DNA from 2 places in the Leucobacter sp. gxy201 genome. Region 1 is predicted to be linked to the other one. Evidence: predicted binding sites of a transcription regulator. Region 1 holds the regulator's gene; the other holds the start of a gene.
What was found. The regulator LexA, encoded in region 1, represses DNA repair genes until DNA is damaged. The targets are predictions, from matches to a motif close to TCGAACANNTGTTCGA.

Region 1 (11,329 bases):
CTGCCAGAGGCCCAGCGAGAGCATCGGCAGATGCAGGCCGCTGCGGCCGACGCGACGGAGTGGAGTACGGTCATCATCATTGAGGCTCATGATCCCCGATCCTAGCGGCCCGGGTGCCGCCCGGCCCGGGCGACACGGCCGCCGCGGCGCGCCCTCGGGGCCCCGTGCACCGTGCGAGAATGGCGGGTATGCCTGCACACTCCGACGCCCCGCGAGACGGGCGTCTCGCGCAGATCTCGGCCGGGTTCGGGGACTCCCTGGGCGTCGGCATCGGCATCTTCCCGCTCGGTGTGGCGCTCGGCGTGCTCGTCGTGCAGGCGGGGCTGCCGTGGTGGCTCGCCCCGGCCCTGTCGATCGGCATCTTCGCGGGCTCCGTCGAGCTGCTGCTCGTCAGCCTGCTCGCCGCCGCCACACCGCTCCTCACGATCGCCGCGACGGTCTTCGCCGTCAACTTCCGGCACGTCTTCTATGCGCTCTCGTTCCCGATCGCACGGGTGCGGCCCGGATTGCCCCGTGCCTATTCGACGTATGCGCTGATCGACGAGGCGTACGCGACCTACGTGCTCATGCCGCCCGAGCGGCTCGGCTCGACCCGTATCGTGACCGGTCAGCTCGTGATGCAGGCGTACTGGGTCGCCGGCGGCCTCGTCGGCGTGGCCATCGCGGGCGCCCTTCCGGCGCCGATCGAGGGCTTCGAGTTCGCGCTCGTCGCGCTGTTCGTCGTCATGACCCTCGACGCGGTGCGCAGCCGGCGCGAGATCCCGTCGGTGCTGCTCGCAGGCCTCGCGGTCGGCATCGCCGTGCTCGCCGCCCCCGGTCAGGCGCTGCTCGTCGCGCTCGTCGTCTTCACCGCGCTGCTCGCCGTGCGCTACGCGCTGGGGCGTCGCGGCCGTCGGCCGGCTTCGGAAGCCCCCGGCGGGCCAGCAGGAGGCCCCGATGCCTGAGCACGTGTATCTCATCGCGGCGGTCGCGATATCGGGGATCATCACGCTCGCGCTGCGGGCGCTCCCGTTCGCGGTGCTGAAGCCGCTGCGCAAGTCGCGGTTCGTGCAGGCGCTCGGCCGCTGGATGCCGGCGGGCATCCTGCTGATCCTCTCGGTCGTCGTGCTGCGCGACCAGATGCTCGCGCAGCACGATCGGGTCTGGGCGGTCGTCGTCGCCACCGCCGTCACCGTGGCCGTGCATCTGCTCTGCAAGCGCCGTGCGCTGCTCAGCATCGCCGCCGGCACTGCGAGCTACATCGCGCTCATCAACCTGCTGTAGGCGGGTGTGCGCCCGGCATCGGCGGACGGCCCGAAACGCGCACTGGCGGGAACGACAGCGGTGCCCCGCTCCGGAAGGGAACGGGGCACCGCTGTTCTGGGACGCCTCGGGGCCTGTTAGCCTGCGTCGCCGTCGAGGTCGCCGCCTTCGGGGTAGACATCGATTTCGGCTCGGCGGCCGAGATAGATGCCGCTGGCGATGAGGCCGCCCCACACGATGATCGCCGCGAGGACGAGGAATACGATCGCGATCGGAGTCATCGCGCACCTCCCTGGTGGTCAGATTTCGCTGCTGCAGCGCTGAACGACTTGCCCTTCGCGTCGAGCGCCGGCCACGGCGTGAAGGCGTCGGGGTCGCTCTTCCACGGCAGCGCCGTCAGCACGATGGAGCCGACGATCATGAGGAACACGGAGCCCCAGCCCACGATGAGCAGGTAGATCGGATCGTAGCCCTCGTAGGGGTTCTGGATGAGACTCACGATGGTCACGATCAGCATGTAGCCGAGCACGACCGGGCCGAGCACCGAGACGAAGAACATCCAGGTGCGGCCGACCTTGAAGGTCGACAGCGAGCTGAGGTGGCCGCTGAGCTCGCCGCCCGCGCGGCGCACCCAGAGCACGATGACGGTCATGGCGACCGCGGAGCCCACGATGCCGATGTTGTTCGCCCAGTTGTCGATGGTGTCGAGCGCGATCAGGCCGGAGGTCGTACCGAACAGGATGATCGAGATGATCGCGAGGATGCCGCCGAGGCCGTAAGCGGCCTTCTTGCGGCTGATGCCGAACTTATCGATGACGCCGGCGAAGACGACCTCGAGGATCGAGATCAGCGAAGTGAGCGCGGCGAGGGTCAACGAGCCGAAGAACAGGAGGCCGAAGAACGGGCCGCCCGGCATCTCGGCCGCGATCGCCGGGAAGGTCATGAACGCCAGACCGACGCCCGTGAGGCCTTCGAGCTGGTCGATCGCGATGCCCTGCTGGTAGGCGAAGAAGCCGAGGGTCGCGAACACGCCGATGCCGGCGAGGATCTCGAACGAGGAGTTCGCGAAGGCGACCACGAGGCCCGGGGTCGTCATGTTCGACTTGCGCTTGCGGTACGACGCGTAGGTCATCATGATGCCGAACGCGACCGACAGCGAGAAGAAGATCTGGCTGTACGCGGCCACCCACACGGCCGGGTCGGCGAGCGCGGCGAAGTCGGGGGTGAACAGCGCGTTCAGGCCATCGGCGGCGCCGGGCAGGAAGAGGGCGCGCACGACGAGGGCGACGAAGCCGATGACGAGCAGCGGCATCGCGATCAGGTTGATGCGCTGCACGCCCTTGACCACGCCGGCGCCGAGCACGAAGAGGGTGATGATCCACATGAGGATCAGCGGGATCAGCACGCCCGGCACGAACTCCATCGTGAAGGGCGCATCCGAAAGCTTGAGGTATTCGCCGACGAAGAAGCCGGTCGCGTCGTCGCCCCACTTCAGATCGAACGAGAAGACGAAGTAGCTGGCGGCCCATGCGAGCACCGCGGTGTAGTAGATCGCGATGAAGACGCAGATCAGCACTTGGAACCAGCCGAGGCCCTCGCCGAGCTTGCCCGCGAGGCGGCGCATCGCGAGCGGGGCCGAACCGCGGAAGCGGTGGCCGATCGCGTAGTCGAGGAAGAGGATCGGGATGCCCGCGGTGAGCAGTGCGACGATGTACGGGATCAGGAAGGCCCCGCCGCCGTTCTCGTACGCGACTCCGGGGAATCTCCAAATATTTCCGAGGCCGACTGCGGATCCGATCGCCGAGATGATGAATCCGATTTGGCCTGTCCACTCAGCACGCGGTGGCGCACTCTGAACAACAGTGTTCTGGCTCACGCTGTTTCGCTCCTATCGCAAAATTCGTACTCGGAAGAGCGTAGCACCGTGCAGCAAATTCCCAGCACTCATCCTTGACTTTGTACGGATCAGCTGAAAATGATACGAGATCTACTGGGCGTTCGATGGACGCACGCGCATGGAATCGACATGCTCCGCAATCGTCTCCGATGCGGCCCAGCGCTGCTGCAGCCGCACGAGGAGTGCCTGCATGCCAGCGCCGTCCGTGCCCGGCGCGAGCAGCAGATGCACATCGACCTCTGCCTGCAGCAACCGCGCCTCGGGGTCGCCCGGGAGCAGCGCGAGCGCGTCGAGCCCGGGGTCGCTCGATACCGAGACGAACGCCGCCCGCACCGCGGGGTCGGCCCAGGCCGGGAGCCTCCGCTCGCCGAGCGCCATCGCGCGCAGGGAGGGCCGGCGCACCCCGAACTCCTGATCGGCGGAGCCCGGATCGACGATGACGAGGTCGGTCTCCTCCTGCGCCGCGGCGACCGCGAGCTGCGGAGCGGGCACCGGGATCGGCCGGGCCTCCGGGTTCCAGCGGCGCATGGCATCGGTGGAGCTGAACGCCGGCATCACCGTGCGCCCGTCGGGGCCCGCGACGGTGACGATGGAGAGCTCCTGCGATTTCTCGACGACGCGCCCCTCGGGAGTGATGCCGGTGTCCCCGGCCTCGGCGAGCAGCGGCACCAGCAGCCTGACCTTCGAGATCTCCTGCAGCGCGGTCGCGTGCGCCTCGCCGAGCGCGTGCAGAGCGCCGGCCTGCTCCCCCGGCCCGGCCTGCACGAAAGCCTGCGCGGTCCGGCGCAGGGCCGCGACGGCTTCGGCGTACGCTGCGGGCGTCGAGCCGTCATCGTCGGCAAAGGCCGAACCATGATGGTCGAACGTGCGCCCTTCCCAGGGGAAGCCCGCCGAATCCGCCGAACCGCCCGGGACGAGGCTCGTCGGAACTCCGGTCGAGCGCGGGGCGTCGCCGGTGGAGGGGAGCTTCTTGATCGCCAAGGCGCTAGCGCCCCGCGACGTCCAGCGCGGCCGGGAGGGAGAAGGCGCCGTCGTAGAGCGCCTTGCCGATGATCGCGCCTTCGATGCCGAGCGGAACGACCTCTCGCAGCGCTGCCAGGTCATCGAGGCTCGAGATGCCGCCGGAGGCGATGACCGGGCGCGACGTGCGGCTGCACACCTGGCGCAGCAGCTCGACGTTCGGGCCGCGCATCATGCCGTCCTTCGTGACGTCGGTGACGACGTAGCGCGGGCACGCGGCTTCTTCGAGCCGTGCGAGCACGTCCCAGAGGTTGCCGCCGTCCTCGGTCCATCCGCGGGCGGCGAGGGTCTCGCCGCGAACGTCGAGTCCGACCGCGATCTGCTCGCCGTAGCGGGCGATCACCGCATGCGTCCATTCGGGGTTCTCGAGAGCGGCCGTACCGAGGTTCACGCGCCGCGCCCCCATTTCGAGCGCGGCTTCGAGGCTCGCGTCGTCGCGGATGCCGCCCGAGAATTCGATGTTCACCCGGCCGCCCGTGCGCTTGATGATCTTGCGTGCGACGGCCACGTTGCTCCCACGGCCGAACGCCGCGTCGAGGTCGACGAGGTGGATCCACTCGGCGCCCTGCTCGACCCAGTCGAGAGCGGCGTCGACGGGGCTGCCGTAGTTCTTCTCGGTGCCGGCCTCGCCCTGCGTGAGGCGAACGGCCTTGCCGTCGACCATATCGATGGCCGGCAGCAGCTGCAGCTTCGGGCCTTCGGCCAGTTCAGTCATGATGTGTGTTCGCTCCTTAGCGAGTCGCGTCGATTCGGAAATCCCGAGATCCAGTTGCGCAGCAGCCGGATACCGGCTTCGCCTGATTTCTCGGGGTGGAACTGGGTGGCGGTGAGGGGGCCGTTCTCGACGGCGGCGATGAACTTCTCGCCGTGCTCGGCCCAGGTGACGAGCGGCCGCACGGACGCGCCGCGGCCCTCGATCGTCCACTCCGTCGCCGCATTGCTGTGCACGAAGTAGAAGCGCTCGTCGGCGATGCCGTCGAAGAGCCGCGACCCCGCAGGGGCCTGCACCGTGCTCCAGCCCATGTGGGGCAGCACTTCGGCGCGGAGTTCGCGCACGGTTCCGGGCCACTGGCCGAGGCCGTCCGATTCGCGCCCGCGCTCGATACCGCGCTCGAACATCACCTGCTCCCCGACGCAGATCCCGAGCACCGGCCGCCCGCCGGCGAGCCGCCGGTCGATGAGCTCGTCGCCGCGCACCTCGCGGAGCTGCCGGATCACGGCGTCGAAGGCGCCGACGCCGGGAACGAGCAGCCCGTCCGCCTCGGCGACGGCCTTCGGGTCGCGTGTGAGGAGCGGCTCGGCACCGGCCTTCGCGAGGGCCTTCAGCACCGAGTGGACGTTGCCCGAACCGTAATCGAGCACGGCGACGCGTGCTCCGGTCACAGAGCGCCCTTCGTGGAGGGAATGCCGCTCTCGAGGGGGTCGACGGACTTCGCAGTGCGGAACGCGCGCGCGAACGCCTTGAACTCCGCCTCGGCGATGTGGTGCGGGTCGCGCCCCTCGACGAGCTTCAGGTGTACCGTGAGACGCGCGTTCAGCACGAGGGCCTCGAAGAAGTGGCGCACCATCGAACCGGTGAAGTGGCCGCCGATGAGGTGGAATTCGAAGCCCGCGGGCTCGCCCGAGTGCACGAGGTACGGCCGGCCCGAGATATCGACGACGGCCTGCGCGAGCGACTCGTCGAGCGGCACCGCCGCATCGCCGTACCGCATGATGCCGCGCTTGTCGCCGAGCGCCTCGAGGATCGCCTGGCCGAGCAGGATGCCCGTGTCCTCGACGGTGTGATGGACGTCGATATGCACGTCTCCCTGCGCGCGCACCGCGAGGTCGGTGCGCGAATGCTTGGCGAACGCCGTCAGCATGTGGTCGAAGAACGGGACGCCGGTGTCGATATCCGAGACTCCGGTGCCGTCGAGATCGATGCTGAGGGAGATCTGCGACTCGCTGGTCGAGCGCTCGATCGAGACGGTGCGTGCAGCTGATGTCATGGGCAACAGTCTAGTGCGACGGGGCGCGACGATGCCTCGGAGCGGCAGCGCGGGACCCGGATCGAAACGCCGGAGGGCTGCACTACCGTTCGAGCCGCGAGATCGCGTCGATCAGCGCGCTCGTCTCGGTCTCGGTGCCGACCGTGAGCCGCAGGTGCCCGTCGATGCCGAGGTTGCGGATCAGGATGCCTTGGGAGAACAGCGTCTCGAACACCGCGTCGGGGTCGTCGAAGCCGCCCACGAGGAGGAAGTTCGCGCCCGACGGGTGCACGCGGTAGCCGAACTCGGTGAGGGCCGCGGCGAGGCGTTCGCGCTGCTCGCGGATGTCGGCGACCGTGGCGAGCATCTCGCCCGAATGGCGGATCGCCGCGGTGGCGGCCGCCTGCGTCAGGGCCGAGAGGTGGTAGGGCAGACGCACGAGGCGCAGCGCGTCGATCACCGCAGGATCCGCGGCGAGGTAGCCGAGCCGCACCCCAGCGAACGCGAACGCCTTGCTCATGGTGCGCGACACCAGCAGTCGGTGACGCCCCGGCAGCAGCGTGATGGCGCTCTCGCCGCGGTCGTCGAACTCGCGGTACGCCTCGTCGACGATGAGCATGCCGTCGAAGGCGTCGTAGGCGGCGCGCACGGTGTCGATATCGAGGCGGGTTCCGGTCGGGTTGTTCGGGCCGCAGATGATCGCGATGTCGGGCCGTTGCTCGCGCAGAGTCTCGGCCACGAACTCGGGCGTCAGCGCATACCCCTCGGGGCGCTCGATCGGCACCCAGGCGGTGTCGGTGCCCGACGCGAGCAGGGGGTACATGGAATAGGTCGGGGTGAAGCTCAGCAGCGACCGGCCCGGGCCGCCGAAGGCCTGGAGGATCTGCTGCAGCACCTCGTTCGAGCCGTTCGCGGCCCAGAGCTGCTCCGAGGCCAGCCCGTGACCGAGGTACCCGGCGAGCGCATCGCGGAGTTCGGTGAACTCGCGGTCGGGGTAGCGGTTCACCGAGCGGACCGCTCGAGCGAGCGATTCGGCGATGTCGGCGACCACGGCCTCCGGCAGCGGATGGGTGTTCTCATTGACGTTCAGGCTGATCGGCACCGGATCCTGGGGGGCGCCGTACGGCGCCTTGCCGACGAGCGTGCTGCGGAGCGGGAGGTCACTGAGACTGGTCACCCTCACCATTCTAGGGTCGACCCGCGCTCACTCCGCCGAGTCCACGGGGAAGCCGAGCTCGGCGCCGGAGACGACCGAGGCGGAGTGCGCGTAGCGCAGCGGCACGGCGATCGCCTCGCCGGCCTGGACGCCGGACCCCTGGAGCTGGTTGAGCTGCACGATCTCGGCGACGAGATCGCGCGGATCCTGCGTCGGGTCGAGTTCGGTCGCGAGCGACCAGAGGGTTGCGCCCGGCTGCACCACGACGTACTGGAACTCCGCATCGCCGGCGGCGTTCGACGCCTGCGCCTCGGGGGCCGCGAATGCCGCGACGAAGGCCAGCAGCGCCGCCACCAGCACCGTCGCGAACGAACCGAACACGACCCGGCCGCGCCGGGTCAGGCGGAGCTTGGGGGCCTCGTGCGAGATCACTGCGCTCATGTCTGGGTTCCTTCCTGGTGCATCCGCCTACGCGAACATCTGTTTCGAATATATCTTCGAACGATCGAAAACGCAACGATTCTTCGAATACGTGTTCCGATCGCCTTTCGCGACACTCGAACATATGTTTGCCAGTGATCGAGCGGGGCCGCTAGGGTTTCGAAGCAACGGGATCACTGAAACAGCACCCACTGACATTCACGGTCCCGCCGCCAGTCCCGTCGATCGGCGCAGGCATTCCCGCAACGGAAGGATCGCGATGAGCACCTCGGATACGCCGCCGCAGGGTCGCAGGCTGAGCGAGAAGCAGCAGGCGATCCTGGAGTACATCTGCCGCACCGTCGAGTCCCAGGGCTACCCGCCGAGCATGCGCGAGATCGGCGACGCCGTCGGCCTCTCGTCGCTGTCGAGCGTGACCCATCAGTTGAGCCGCCTCGAGCTCGCGGGGTATATCCGCCGCGACCCGAACCGGCCCCGCGCGCTCGAGATCCTCATCGAACTCGCGAGCACGAGCTCGGCCATCGCCGATGCGCCGTCGCAGCAGGCGGAGGAGGCGGCGTACGTGCCCCTCGTCGGTCAGATCGCCGCCGGTGTGCCGATCACCGCCGAGCAGCAGGTCGAAGAGCTCGTACCGCTGCCCCGGTCGCTCGTCGGCGACGGGCAGCTGTTCATGCTGAAGGTGGTCGGCGATTCCATGATCGACGCCGCGATCTGCGACGGCGACTTCGTGGTCGTCCGGCAGCAGCGCGAGGCCGAGAACGGCGACATCGTCGCGGCGATGCTCGACGGCGAGGCGACGGTGAAGGTGTTCCGCCGCCGGGACGGCCATACCTGGCTGCTCCCCCGCAATAGCGCGTTCGAGCCGATCCTCGGCGACTACGCCGAGGTGCTCGGCAAGGTCGTCGCGGTATTCCGCTCGGTCTGATCGCTCCTCGGCCCCTGCACGGCGCGTCGGGCGATGTCTCCGGCCGCGCGACCCGGGGCCTCGCCCGACGGGAAGGCCGGGGTCGGTGACCCTACTCCCCGCCCTCCGGCTGCGCTTCCGCAGCGGCGCGGGCCGCGGGCGCGAGCGCGTCGAGGATGCGCCCGATCGCCGCGTCGTCGTGCGCAGCGGTCGCGAACCACGCCTCGAACGCGCTCGGCGGCAGATTCACGCCGCGGTCGAGCATGGCGTGGAAGAAGGCCGGATAGCGCCACGCCTCCTGAGACCGCATCTGGGCGTAGTCGCGTGGGGCGCTCGGGAAGTCGCCGAACACCGGCGCGAGCAGCGTGCCCGCGCGCTGCACCCGGTGCGGCACTCCGGCCGCATCGAGCGCGCTCGCCAGACCCGCGGCGATCGCGTCCGCGGCACGGCCGAGACGCGCGTAGGCGTCGTCGTCGGCGAGGCGCAGCGTCGCGAGGCCCGCCGCGACGGCCACCGGGTTGCCCGACAGCGTGCCGGCCTGGTAGACGGGCCCGAGGGGCGCGAGCAGATCCATGAGCTCGGCCCGACCGCCGAGGGCCGCGAGCGGGAGGCCGCCGCCGACCACCTTGCCGAAGGTGAACAGGTCGGGCGCGATCCCTGGCGCCACCGTCGCCGATTCGATGCCCCAGTACCCCGATGGGCCCGAGCGGAAACCGGTGAGCACCTCGTCGAGGATGACGAGCGCGCCGTGCGCGTGCGCGAGGCGGATCATGGCCTCGGTGAAGCCGGGGGCGGGCGGCACGATACCCATGTTCGCCGCCGCGGCCTCCGAGATCACCGCGGCGATGCGGTCGCCGTGCTCGGCGAAGGCGGCCTCGAGCACGGCGACGTCGTTGTAGGGCAGCACCAGCGTCTGCGCGGCCGTCTGGGCAGTCACGCCCGCGGAGCCCGGCAGCGCGAGCGTCGCGAGCCCCGACCCGGCTTCCGCCAGCAGCCCGTCCGAGTGCCCGTGGTAGTGCCCGGCGAATTTGATGATCAGGGGCCTGCCCGTCGCGCCGCGGGCGAGGCGGATCGCCGTCATCGTGGCCTCGGTGCCGGTCGAGACGAGGCGCACCCGCTCCACTTCGGGAACGCGTCGCACGATCTCCTCGGCGAGTTCGGCCTCCTCGGGGGCCGATGCGCCGAAGCCGAGCCCGCGCGCCGCCGCGCGCTGCACCGCGGCCACCACATCGGGGTGGGCGTGCCCGAGGAGTGCCGGCCCCCACGACGCGACCAGGTCGACGTACTCGTTGCCGTCTGCATCGACGACCAGCGGCCCGGCCCCCGAGACGAGGAAGCGCGGAGTGCCGCCGACGGAGCCGAAGGCGCGTACGGGCGAGTTCACGCCGCCCGGGATGACCCGCGCGGCCCGCTCGGCGAATCGGGCGCTCGACGCGACGTCCCGGCTCATCGCAGCCACCCCGCGAGTTCGACGGCGAAGTAGCTGAGGACGGCGTCGGCCCCCGCGCGTTTGATGCTCAGCACCGATTCCTCGATCGCGCGGCGACGATCGAGCCAGCCGTTCGCGGCGGCCGCTTCGATCATCGCGGCCTCCCCCGACACCTGGTAGGCCCAGACGGGCACCGGGCTCTCGGCGGCGACCTCCGCGAGCACGTCGAGGTACGACATCGCGGGCTTCACCATCACGAAATCCGCGCCCTCGTCGAGATCGAGGCGCGCTTCGCGCAGACCCTCGCGCCGATTCGCCGGATCCTGCTGGTAGCCGCGGCGGTCGCCGACGAGCTGGGATTCGACGGCATCGCGGAACGGCCCGTAGAACGCCGAGGCGTACTTCGCGGAGTACGCGAGCAGGGCCGTCTCCTCGTGGCCCGCGCCGTCGAGCGCCTCGCGCACCGCGGCGACCTGGCCGTCCATCATGCCCGAGAGCCCGAGCACCGCGGAGCCCGCGTCGGCCTGCGCGACGGCGATCGAGCGGTAGCGTTCGAGCGTGGCGTCGTTGTCGACTCCGCCGTCGGGGTCGAGCACGCCGCAGTGCCCGTGGTCGGTGAACTCGTCGAGGCACAGGTCGGTCTGCACGACGAGCGCGTCGCCGACCTCGGCCGTCACGGCGCGGGCGGCCGCGTTGAGGATGCCCTGGGGGTCATCGGCGGCTCGACCGAGGGCGTCCCGCTTCTCGGGGATGCCGAAGAGCATGATGCCGCCGATACCGGCCTCGGCCGCTTCCGTTGCGGCCCGGCGCAGCGAATCGAGCGTGTGCTGCGAGGTGCCGGGCATCGACGGGATCTCGCGCGGGCTCGCGATGCCCTCGCGCACGAACGCCGGCAGGATCAGCTCGGCGGGGTGCAGGCGGGTCTCGGCCACGAGCCTGCGCAGGGCGGGGGTGCGCCGCATGCGTCTCGGCCTGATGGTGGGTGCGTGGGTCATGGTGCGGTGTTCCTGTTCGCGGTGGTGGGTTCGGCGGAGGGGTGCGGTGCGCCCGGGCCCGTGATGCGCGCGGCGAGCAGCTGCTCCGCGGCGTCGAGCATGGCGGCGATGGTGTGGTGCGCGGCGACGACGTCGGGGGCGATGCCCGACCGCTGCAGGGCGCGTGCGGTCGGCTCCCCCATCGCGACGACGAACGAGGCCGGGGGCAGGGGCGCGAATCGGCGCGCGATCTCCCGGGCGACGGAGGCGCTGCTCGCGAGCAGGATCTCCGGGCTGCC
Region 2 (11,329 bases), on a different contig from region 1:
TCCGCCCGCGCGCCGAGCGCATCTTCGACTTCCACTACCGCATCGAGATCTACACTCCGAAGGCGCAGCGGCGCTTCGGCTACTACTGCCTCCCGCTGCTCGTCGGCGGGCGCATGGCCGGGCGGCTCGACCTCAAGGCCGATCGGCCGAAACGGCTCGGCGAGCGCGGGGCGCTGCTGGTGCAGGCGGCGTGGCGGGAGCCCGGGGCGCATCCGCGCACGGCGGAGACCGCGGAGCGGCTGCTCGCGGAAGCGGCGCGGTGGCAGGGGCTCGACGAGGTGCGGTGGAGCGGAGCCGGCGACCTCCGGCTCCCCGAGCGCTTCGCCGCGGCCGAGGCCTGACGAGGAGTGCTGTGCTGACGTTCGCCGCCGTGACGGTTGTCGCGATCGCTGCCGCGGTGCAACGGCTGACCGGTCTCGGGTTCGCGCTCGTGGCGACTCCGCTCATCGTGCTGCTCATGGGGCCCGTCCAAGGAGTGCTGACGATCACCGTCATCGGCTTCTTCGTGTCGCTGGTGCTCCTCGTGATGATGTTCCGGGACGTGGATTGGCGGCGCACCGCAATCATCGTCGGCGCGGGCGCCCTGGCCTCGCCGCTGGCCGCGCTGGCGATCGTGCGCTCCTCGGCGCCGATGCTGCTGCTCGGGGTGGGATGCGCCGGCCTGCTCGCGCTCATCGCCGGAAGACTCACCGTTCTCACGCGACGGCTGCGCGGTACCGGAGGCGCGATCGCCACTGGCGTCGCGAGCGGATTCCTGCATGTCACGAGCGGTCTCTCCGGGCCGCCGCTGATCGCCTACGGCCTCAACGATCGGTGGGAGCAGCGGAGCTTCATCGCCTCGCTCCAGGCGATCTTCATCGGGTTCCACCTGATCACCCTGGGCTGGCGCGGGTTCCCGGAAGTGTCCCTCGCCCGCTTGAGCGAACTGCTGGTCGCAGCTGCTGCGGGCACGCTCGTCGGTGCGCTGGCGGAGCGGCGGGTGCGGCCCGCCTGGTCCCGGATCGGGATGCTCGTGATCGCATGGATCGGCACGATCGCCGTGCTGCTCCGCGGACTATGGATGATGGTCGCGCCGGCGCTCTGAGCCGCCGCCTACCGGGGCGGCATATCGGCGAGGATCTCGCGGAACATGTGCGCGGGGAGATCGGGATCGGCCCCCGTGCCATTGATGAGCACAGCGACGGTGCGGCCCGAGCCAGCGTCGTGCATCGTGAGCGCCTGGAAGCCGAGCCCGTTGCCCGTGTGGCCCACCCAGCCGTCGATCTCGCCGAGCGCGAAGCCGTACCGGTCGTACTCGGGGCTCTTCGGGTCGTCGGCGATCGAACCGAGAACGGAGAGTCGGGCGGAGTGCGTCGCGGCATCGATGAGCGCTCCGCTCCCGAGAGCCGTGCCCCAGGTCGCTAGATCCCGGATATCTCCGGTGAGGGCTCCGGCCGCGCCGAACCAGCCGGGCGCCGCCTGCGGAAGGCGTTCGGGGTCGCCCTCGAGCCCGAACTGGAAGCCGCGCGCGTCGAGCTGCGGATCGGTGAATCCGTAATGCACCGAGTCGAGGCGCAGCGGCCGCAATATCCGCTGCCGCACCGCCTCCTGCCACGGCTTGCCGGTGATGCGCTCGATCGTCTCGCCGAGCAGCAGCGTGTTGGTGTTCGAGTACTCGTACGCCGTGCCGGCGTCGAAGACCGGCGAATCCGGGTAGGCGAGGTCCAGCAGTTCGGAGGTCCGAGGCTCCCGATCGGGGGCGGAGACGAGCAGCTCGCCGAGCTGCGGACTCGCCGAGTAGTTCGCGAGGCCGGAGCGCATATCGCCGAGATCGGCGATCGTCACGCCGTCTCCGCCCGGGACGCCGTCGACGTATCGCGAGATCGGGTCGTCGAGCGCCAGTTTGCCCTCGTCCGCCAATTGCATGATCACCGTACCGACGAAGGACTTGGTGATGCTGCGGTAGGCGAAACGCGTGCCGTCCGCGACCTCGCGCGATTCGCCGCCGGTCTCGCCGGGGGCTTCGCGATCGGCGTCGCCGAACGTCAGCAGAGTCTCGGCCGCGCCGGGGCCCGTGACGATGATCGCGCCGCCCGGAACGTCCTGCCCCTCGAGCGCACGGTGCACGGCGCCGCTGAGCTCGGCGTGAGTCGGAACGCCGCGCGGCTCGGTTGCGGCCTGCGGGGGAGTCGCGCACGCGGCGAGGAGCAGTACCGTGCCGAGGGCGGCGACTCTCATGAGGGGCTTCGATGCCTGCATGTGCTCATGTAAACACTCTGCGGGGCATTCGACAACCCTATGATCGGTCTCGGCGTGCATCGAGACGTCTGCGAACCTCGGCGAGCAGTGCTTCGGGGTCGTCGGCCCAGAACCTCAGGACATCGATGGCGTGCCCGCCGCCCTTCGGGGGCCTCCCCGGCAGGTCGACCTCGAGCGGCGCTTCGAACTCGATCGCGAGGTTCGTTTCGCTGCCGACCCAGATCGCGCCGACCCGCTCGCCCTCGTACTGGAACACCCGCCCGGGCTTGTCGGTGCTGGTCGGATCGATGCTCTCCTGGGTGAGCGGGGCGTAGCGGATCGCTCCGAACTCCTCCCAGCTCACCGGTATCTCGATCTCGAGGCCCTCCCGCACGATGATGCCGTCATCGCCGACGGTGTGGGGCCGGGTGAAGTAGGCGCAGAGCAGGCCGATCATCCAGGTGAGCCCCCAAATTCCGAGCACGAGGAAGGCGATGCGCACCGGCGTCCAGCGGTGCACCACGGCGTCGATGATCGGAATCTCGACCGCGGAGACGGCCATGAAGATGATGAGGATCGTGAGGACCGGTCGATGGTAGGCGAACCCCGTCGCGCCCTCGTCGATCTTCGGGCGTCGGGCGACGGCGCGCCAGAGGCTCTCGTAGATGCGCAGCTCCATGCGAGCGGCGCGCACCGCGAGATCCGTGATGACGTGACGGCGTGCGCTCATGCTCCCGAGAGTACCGGCAGCATCGCGCGGAACATGTGCGCGGGGAGGTTCGCATCCTCCGAAGCCCCGTTGAGCAGGATCGCGACGGTGCGGCCGGTGCCCGGGTCGTAGAGCACCAGCGATTCGAAGCCGAGGCCGTTGCCGGTGTGCCCGACCCAGCCGTCGATCTCCCCGAGCGCGAAGCCGTATCTGTCGTACTCGGGGCTCGACGGGTCGTCCTCGACACCGCCGAGCGTCGCGCTCCGGTAGTCGTGGGTGCCGAGGTCGAGGAGGGAACCCGAGCCGAGCGCCCGGCCCCATGCTGCGAGATCGACCACGTCGCCGTCGAGGCCGCCCGCTGCGCTGTACCACCCGGGAGCGGCGTCCACGACCCGGCCGAGGGTCTCCGCGCCGAGCACATCGAATCCGTCGGCGTCGAACCCCGAGCCGTCGGCGCCGACGTGCACGGACGCGAGTTGGAGCGGCTCGGTGATGCGTTCGGCGATCGCCCGCTCCCAAGGCTCGCCGGTGACCTCGGCGATGACCGCGCCGAGCAGCAGCGTGTTGGTGTTCGAGTACTGGTAGGCCTCGCCCGGCGCGAAGACGGGTGAGGCGGAGTATGCGATCTCGAGCAGTTCGGCGTCGTCGGGCGAGTGCTCGGGATCGGCCTCGAACAGCTCGTCCGTCTCGGGCATCGCGAGATAGTTCGCGAGCCCGGAGCGCATCACCGCGAGGTGCTCGATCGTGATGTCGTCGCCGTTCGGTACGCCGTCGACGAATTGCGAGATCGGATCGTCGACGTGCAGTGCGCCCTCGTCGGCGAGTTGGAGGACGACCGTTCCGATGAAGGTCTTGGTGATGCTGCGGTACGCGAATCGGGTCGCCTCCGTCACCTCGGTGTCGGTGGTCGCGCTGCCGAACACGTCGACGACCCGGTCGCCGTCGGCGGCGGTGAGCATGACGGCCCCACCGGGCACGGCAGCATCTCCGAGCGCGTCGGCGACGGCGGCGCTCAGCTCCTCCTCGGAGGGCAGCGGTGCGGTGTCGACGATCGGGGCCGGTGCCTGTGCGGGACGCTCGCCGTCGGCGGCGCAGCCTGCGGCCGCGATCGCGATCAGCGCGCCGAGGGCGCAAGCGGCGAACGCGCGAGTGGGGTGTGCGGGCATGGGTGCCATCGAACCACACCGGATTCGATCGCAGATGTGCGAACGGTGCGAATGCGGGCGGCGACCGTACCCGAGTCGGCTATGCGGAGCCGTCGGCGACGAGCTGCCTGAGTCCGGTGTCGTGCAGCAGGAACTGCGCTCGGATCTGGGGGCCGTTCGACGGCCAGGAAGCGGCGAGCTCGCCGGCCCACTCGAGATCCTCCGCGCTGAACCGCTCGCTTCCGAGCCGCTCCCAGACGAGCACGACGCGGGAGGCGCCGGCGAGTTCCGCGATCATCGCGAGACGGTCGCGGAACACTTCGATGAACGGTACCGTCCCGAGATCCTCGACGTCCCAGAGCTCCTGCGGATCATCGGGGAGTTCGTCGAACGGCATGACGGGGTCGACGATCCGGTGCGATTCGTCGAGCAGGAACGTCCATACCTGGCGCCGGCACGCACCGGTGAGCAGTTGCAGCAGCGTCCGCTGCAGTTCGGCATCGGTCTCGAGTCTCGCTCGCGGGGGAGCGGCGGGGGTCGGGCCGGCGATTCGGGGAGTCATGCCAGGAGTCTGCGGCTCCGCGGTCGCGGAAGCGAGCGGGAAACCGCGAATGTGGACAGGTACTCGGGAATAGCGCTTCAGAGCTGCGTGTGGAGGAATGGTCGGCGAGCATGCGGGAGGCGCGACCCGCGAGAATCGAGCCCAGGGTGCGCCGGTCCCGCGACTGATCCCGGTTCGCCCGGAGCGGGAATCCGAGACGGATGTCGTACCCGCGGAGTAGCCTGGAGCGCATGCAGCCGACACGCAGTATCCGCCCGTTCGAAGTGATCTCGGAGTACGAGCCTTCCGGTGATCAGCCCGCTGCCATCGCGGAGCTCGCCGGCCGCATCAACGCCGGCGAGACCGACATCGTGCTGCTCGGCGCGACCGGAACCGGCAAATCGGCGACGACGGCCTGGCTCATCGAGCAGGTGCAGCGGCCCACGCTGATCCTCGCGCACAACAAGACGCTTGCGGCGCAGCTCGCGAACGAGTTCCGCGCACTGATGCCCAACAATTCGGTCGAGTACTTCGTGTCGTACTACGACTACTACCAGCCCGAGGCCTATGTGCCGCAGACCGACACCTTCATCGAGAAGGATTCGTCGGTCAACGCCGAGGTCGAACGCCTGCGCCACTCGACGACGAATGCGCTGCTCTCGCGGCGCGACACCGTCGTCGTGTCGACCGTGTCGTGCATCTACGGCCTCGGCAAGCCCGAAGAGTACTACGAGGCGATGGTGCCCCTCGCCACCGGCGATCGCCTCGATCGCGACGTGCTGCTGCGCAGGTTCGTCGACATGCAGTACCAGCGCAACGACATCGAGTTCGTGCGCGGCAATTTCCGCGTGCGCGGCGACACCGTCGAGATCATCCCGATGTACGAGGAGCTCGCGATCCGCATCGAATTCTTCGGCGACGAGATCGAAGCGCTCTACTACCTGCACCCGGTCACCGGAGATGTGATCAAGCAGGTCGACACCGTGTCGGTCTTCCCGGGCTCCCACTACGTCGCGAGCCGCGAGGTGATGAACCGGGCGATGCGCGACATCTCGGCCGAGCTCGATGCGCGCACCGGCGAGCTCAAGCAGCAGAACAAGCTGGTCGAGGAGCAGCGGCTGCGCATGCGCACCACCTTCGACCTCGAGATGATGGAGCAGATCGGGTTCTGCTCGGGCATCGAGAACTATTCGATGCACATGGACGGCCGCAAGCCGGGCGAGGCGCCCCACTGCCTGCTCGACTACTTCCCCGATGATTTCCTCGTCGTGATCGACGAGTCGCACGTGACCGTGCCGCAGATCGGGGCGATGTACGAGGGCGACGCCTCCCGCAAGCGCACGCTCGTCGAGCACGGCTTCCGCCTGCCGAGCGCGCTCGACAACCGTCCGCTCAAGTTCGGGGAATTCAAAGAGCGCGTCGGGCAGACGGTGTACCTCTCGGCCACGCCCGGCAAGTACGAGATGGAGCTCGCCGATGGCGTCGTCGAGCAGATCATCCGGCCGACCGGACTCATCGACCCAGAGATCGTGGTCAAGCCCTCCGAGGGCCAGATCGACGATCTGCTCGAAGAGGTGCGCGCCCGCGCCGAGCGCGACGAGCGCGTACTGGTGACGACGCTCACGAAGAAGATGGCCGAGCAGCTGACCGCCTTCATGGAGGAGGCGGGGGTGCGGGTGCGCTACCTGCACTCCGACGTCGACACGCTGCGACGGGTCGAGCTGCTCACGGAGCTGCGGGCCGGAGTCTACGACGTGCTGGTCGGCATCAATCTGCTGCGCGAGGGCCTCGACCTGCCTGAGGTCTCGCTCGTGGCGATCCTCGACGCCGATAAGGAGGGCTTCCTGCGCTCGTCGACCTCGCTGATCCAGACCATCGGCCGCGCCGCGCGCAACGTGTCCGGCCAGGTGCACATGTACGCCGACACGGTGACGCGTTCGATGCGCGAAGCGATCGACGAGACAAATCGGCGCCGTGCGATCCAGATGGCGTACAACACCGAGCACGGCATCGACCCGCAGCCGCTGCGCAAGAAGATCGGCGATATCACGGAGCTGTTGAACCGCGAGGCCGCCGACACCGAAGCGGTGCTCTCCCGCACCGGGGCGCACGCTCAGCGGGGCGGCTCGTCGTCGCAGCGCGCGAAGGGCAAATCGGCTGCGCGCGCCGGTGCGATCGCCTCCGAGGGTGCGCACAAGCTGGAGGAGCTGATCGCCGACCTCACTGAGCAGATGCTGTCGGCGGCGGATGAGCTCAAGTTCGAGCTCGCGGCGCGGCTGCGCGACGAAGTCGCCGAGCTGAAGCGCGAGCTGCGCAGCATGGATGCCGCTGGGCACATCTGAGCCGCGGATCGCGCGGTGTCTGCGAGTCGGCGGCTCAGACCGGCTGCGACCCGACTGCGCGGGATTCCACGGCGATGCCCTCGGCGCGGCGGACGGGCTGCCTGAGGATAGTGCGCCGCTTCTCGGGCGCCGTTCTGCGGAAGTCGCCGAGGTAGATCTCGTGGTGCGTGCCGCGGAGTGCGAGCCCGTGCCGCGGTGCGATCTCCTCGTGCAGGCGGGCTAGCGTCTCGCCCTCATCGTCGAAGGGGCCGATGTGCAGCGTCTGAAGGCACAGCCCCTCGGTCAATGTCTCGAGGCGTAGGGCGTCGAGTCGAGGCGCACGGCCCTTCTGCCGCGCCGCGTGCACGGAGCGGTCGAGATCCTCGTGCCCGAGCCACGCGGGCAGCATGAGCATGAGCGTCCAGTGCCACAGCGACTTGTCCCGCGCCGCGGTGAATGCGCTCATGTCATCGGCCCACCACAGGCCTTCGAGCGGCGGCACGACGTAATCTCGGCCGAGTTCGCGCTTGCTCGCGAATTTGAGCCCGTACGCGACCGGGTAGAGCGTTTCGACCGCCGCGGCGAACTCCGGCGCCCGGTTCGGGTCGCCGTGGCCGTCGATCATGAGGTACTGCATCGGCGGGAGGTCGATGAGACGGAACTCGCCCGGCTTCGCCCGGTACGCGTCGCCCTCCCGGACGAAGTCGATCTTGCGCGCCGCGGGGTGTTCTGGAGGCATGGCGAACAGTGTAGGCGGTGCGGGGCGGGCGTCAGAGCACGAGGTAGCCGTAGCGGTCGGCTGCGGCGTCGATGAGGGACGTGAGTTCATCGCGGTCGAGTCTCAGGCGGGCGAGCGGGTGGCGCGGCAGCGCATCGCGCGCCGGGCTCCACAGCGCGGCGATGCGCACCGGCGGTACGACGGAGGACGCGGAGACGACGCCGTCGAGTTCGGGGTACGCGACCCTGATCGCGCGGGCCCAGGCTCGGGCGCGCGATCGTTCGCCCGAAGAGATCGCGGCATTGCCGCCGGCGACGGCCAGCCAGTCGCTGTCGCTGAGATCGAGCAGCCGCAGCGGTCTGGCGTTCTCGAACATCACGAGCGTCGGCGCGCCCTCGCTGCGCTGCACCATGCGGGTGCTCTGGAAGGCCTCGAGGAGGCATGCGGCGAAGGCGGCCGCCGGGAACGCGTGCTCGCCCTGCGGCTCCAGCACCGCATAGTAGACGCCCTCGTCGGGATGCTCGCCCGTCGGTTCCGGGTGCGGGTCGAAGCGGGAGTCGAGCGGTCCGTACTCCCGGAACTCGTGCCAGTCGACCGGGTGCGGCCCGCCGGCCTTGTAGATGCGCGACAGCAGGGTGCCGGCAGGGATCTCCCGCACCCATTCGCCCTCCGGTCGGAGTTCGGGGAAGCGGTCGGCCCGCGGCGGCGGGAGCTCCTCGCTCACGGCAGGCGGCTCAGCGCGTCGTCGACCGCGGCCGCGGCCTCGTGCGGGTCGCCGCCCTGGGCCAGCCATTCGAGCGGTGCGAGCTCTTCGCCGTCGATGCGCAGCCGCGGGGCCGGCGAAGTGAGTACGCGCTCCGCGAGCAGCAGCGGCGTCGCGCGGGGGATGGCCTGCGCGACGGTCGCCCATCCCCGGGGTTCGCGGCGGTCGTGGAACTGGAAGGCGGGGAGGTGCCAGCCGTCGCTGCGCCGCTGCGCGAGCAGCGTGCCGGCGGCGCAGCGCTGGCGCACGCGGGTGGGGGTGACGCCGAGGATCTCGGCGGCCTCGGCGACGGAGACGCTCTGCGCCCCCAGCTGTTGCTCCCACACGAGGCCGCGCGTCGACGCGGGCAGGGCGGTCGGCTGCTGCAGCTGATCCTCGGTCGCCCCGAGCCGCGCGAGCGCCGCGGTTTCGGCCTCGGTGAGGCCGCGGAGGTCGGTCTGCTGATGGGCCACCACTCCTGCGAGCAGCGACTCCGCCGCGTTCAGGCGATCCGCGTCGATCTGCGCGACGAGGCCGGCGAGGCGCTCTCGCGCCGTGCGGGCCTGCGCGTCCCCGTGCGTGCTCCGGCCGCTGGCCGGCAGTTGGGCGATCGACATCTCGGCTCCTTACGTGATCTTTCATCAATAGTACGCGAAAGGCGAGTTTCGGGGAACCCTGCTGCGGAGCAGCGGCGCCGGGAGGGGCCGAAAAGTTCGTAGATATGTTCGAACACTCAGTCGAATCGAAGTAGGATGAAGTGGTGACTCCGCAGCAGACGACTCCGATCCGATCCTCGGCCGCCCAGGCGCATATCAAGGTGCAGGGGGCCCGCGTCCACAACCTGCGCGACGTCGACCTCTCGATCCCGCGCGACTCGATGGTCGTGTTCACCGGGCTTTCGGGCAGCGGCAAATCGAGCCTGGCATTCGACACGATCTTCGCGGAGGGCCAGCGCCGGTACGTCGAGAGCCTGAGCGCCTATGCACGGCAGTTCCTCGGCCAGGTCGACCGCCCGGACGTCGATTTCATCGAGGGCCTGAGCCCTGCCGTGTCGATCGACCAGAAATCGACGAACCGCAACCCGCGCTCCACGGTCGGCACGATCACAGAGATCTACGACTACATGCGCCTGCTGTGGGCGCGCGTCGGCGTGCCGCACTGCGCCGTCTGCGGCGAGAAGATCGAATCGCAGACCGTGCAGCAGATCGCCGACCGGCTCATGGAGCTCCCGGAGCGCACCCGCTTCCAGGTGCTCGCGCCGGTGGTGAGCAAGAAGAAGGGCGAGTTCGTCGACCTCTTCCACGACCTCGCGGCGAGCGGCTACTCGCGCGCGATCGTCGACGGCGAACTCGTGCAGCTCTCGGACCCGCCGAAGCTGAAGAAGCAGATCAAGCACGATATCTCGGTCGTCATCGACCGCCTCGTCGCGAGCCCCGAAGGCCTCGGTCGGCTCACCGACTCGCTCGAGACCGCGCTGAAGCTGGCTGGCGGCATCGTCGCCATCGACTTCGTGGATCTCGACGAGACGGCGGAGGACCGCACCCGGCTATTCTCCGAGCACCTCTCGTGCCCGAACCAGCACCCCGTGCAGCTCACGGAGATCGAACCGCGCACCTTCTCGTTCAACGCGCCGTTCGGCGCGTGCGCGACATGCTCGGGGCTCGGTACGAGCATGTCGGTCGATGAGGATCTGGTGCTCGGCGACCCGCAGCTCTCGATCGCCGAAGGAGTCATCGTCCCGTGGACGAGCCAGGGCAAGAGCCTGTACCAGTACTACGAGAAGCTGCTCGTGGGGCTGTCGCGCGATCTCGACTTCTCGCTGAAGACCCCCTGGGAGGAACTGGGCGACGAGGTGCGGGAGGCCGTGCTCTACGGCAACAACTTCAAGGTGAACGTGCGGTGGCGCAACCGCTTCGGGCGCGAGGTGAAGTACTCGAGCGGCTTCGAGGGCGTCATCCCGTTCATCGAGCGGCAGTACGCCGAGGCGGAGTCCGACGCGAAGCGCGATCGCTGGCAGGAGTTCCTGCGCGAAGTGCCGTGCCACGCCTGCCACGGGCAGCGCCTGAAGCCCGAGGTCCTGGCGGTCACCGTCGACGGCGAATCCATCGCAGCGGTCGGCGAGTTCAGCCTCAGCGACGCGAAGCGCTTCTTCGACGACGTCGTGCTCACCGAGCGCGAGGCGAAGATCGCCGCCCAGGTGCTGCGTGAGATCCGCCTCCGCTTCGATTTCCTCATCGAGGTGGGCCTCGGCTACCTCACGCTGGCGCGCGCAGCGGGCACGCTCTCGGGCGGCGAAGCGCAGCGCATCCGCCTCGCGACCCAGATCGGCTCGGGGCTGACCGGCGTGCTCTACGTGCTCGACGAGCCCAGCATCGGCCTGCACCAGCGCGACAACCGTCGGCTGATCGAGACGCTGGTGAAGCTGCGCGATCTCGGAAATACGCTCATCGTCGTCGAGCACGACGAGGAGACGATCGAGGCCGCGGATTGGATCGTGGACATCGGCCCCGGCGCGGGCGTCGAGGGCGGCACGGTCGTGCACTCGGGGGAGTACTCGGGGCTGCTCGAGAACCCGCGCTCCATCACCGGCGACTATCTCGCGGGGCGCCGTTCGATCGAGACGCCGAGGAAGCGCCGGAGACGCGAGCGCGGGCGCGAACTCACGGTCGTCGGGGCGCGCTCGAACAATCTCCAGAACGTCGACGCCACCTTCCCGCTCGGGGTGATGACGGCCGTCACCGGCGTCTCTGGGTCGGGCAAGTCGACGCTCGTGAACGACATCCTGTACCGTGTGCTCGCGAACCAGCTCAACGGCGCGCGTCTCGTGCCGGGCAAGCACACGCGCGTGACCGGGCTCGAGCACCTCGACAAGGTGGTGCACGTCGACCAGGCGCCCATCGGGCGCACGCCGCGCTCGAACCCGGCGACCTACACCG

Region 2: uvrA (excinuclease ABC subunit UvrA) is a predicted target of LexA. The motif match lies at 9,107-9,122, and genes of this name have one in related genera.

What each region holds. Positions count from the first base shown of each region.
Region 1 is NZ_JAMXWS010000003.1:348,063-359,391, reverse strand. It holds gene NHL51_RS06785 (aldo/keto reductase) at 1-90, opposite strand, end outside; gene NHL51_RS06780 (AzlC family ABC transporter permease) at 189-944, shown strand; gene NHL51_RS06775 (branched-chain amino acid transporter permease) at 937-1,263, shown strand; gene NHL51_RS06770 (MetS family NSS transporter small subunit) at 1,380-1,523, opposite strand; gene NHL51_RS06765 (sodium-dependent transporter) at 1,520-3,118, opposite strand; gene NHL51_RS06760 (SseB family protein) at 3,230-4,120, opposite strand; gene priA (bifunctional 1-(5-phosphoribosyl)-5-((5-phosphoribosylamino)methylideneamino)imidazole-4-carboxamide isomerase/phosphoribosylanthranilate isomerase PriA) at 4,125-4,874, opposite strand; gene hisH (imidazole glycerol phosphate synthase subunit HisH) at 4,871-5,542, opposite strand; gene hisB (imidazoleglycerol-phosphate dehydratase HisB) at 5,539-6,147, opposite strand; gene NHL51_RS06740 (histidinol-phosphate transaminase) at 6,230-7,312, opposite strand; gene NHL51_RS06735 (hypothetical protein) at 7,331-7,723, opposite strand; gene lexA (transcriptional repressor LexA) at 7,983-8,648, shown strand; gene NHL51_RS06725 (glutamate-1-semialdehyde 2,1-aminomutase) at 8,740-10,077, opposite strand; gene hemB (porphobilinogen synthase) at 10,074-11,051, opposite strand; gene NHL51_RS06715 (uroporphyrinogen-III synthase) at 11,048-11,329, opposite strand, start outside.
Region 2 is NZ_JAMXWS010000005.1:220,891-232,219, forward strand. It holds gene NHL51_RS10290 (winged helix-turn-helix domain-containing protein) at 1-341, shown strand, start outside; gene NHL51_RS10295 (TSUP family transporter) at 353-1,084, shown strand; gene NHL51_RS10300 (serine hydrolase domain-containing protein) at 1,093-2,238, opposite strand; gene NHL51_RS10305 (hypothetical protein) at 2,276-2,947, opposite strand; gene NHL51_RS10310 (serine hydrolase domain-containing protein) at 2,944-4,092, opposite strand; gene NHL51_RS10315 (hypothetical protein) at 4,172-4,633, opposite strand; gene uvrB (excinuclease ABC subunit UvrB) at 4,864-6,954, shown strand; gene NHL51_RS10325 (GyrI-like domain-containing protein) at 6,989-7,672, opposite strand; gene NHL51_RS10330 (hypothetical protein) at 7,704-8,375, opposite strand; gene NHL51_RS10335 (hypothetical protein) at 8,372-9,010, opposite strand; gene uvrA (excinuclease ABC subunit UvrA) at 9,154-11,329, shown strand, end outside.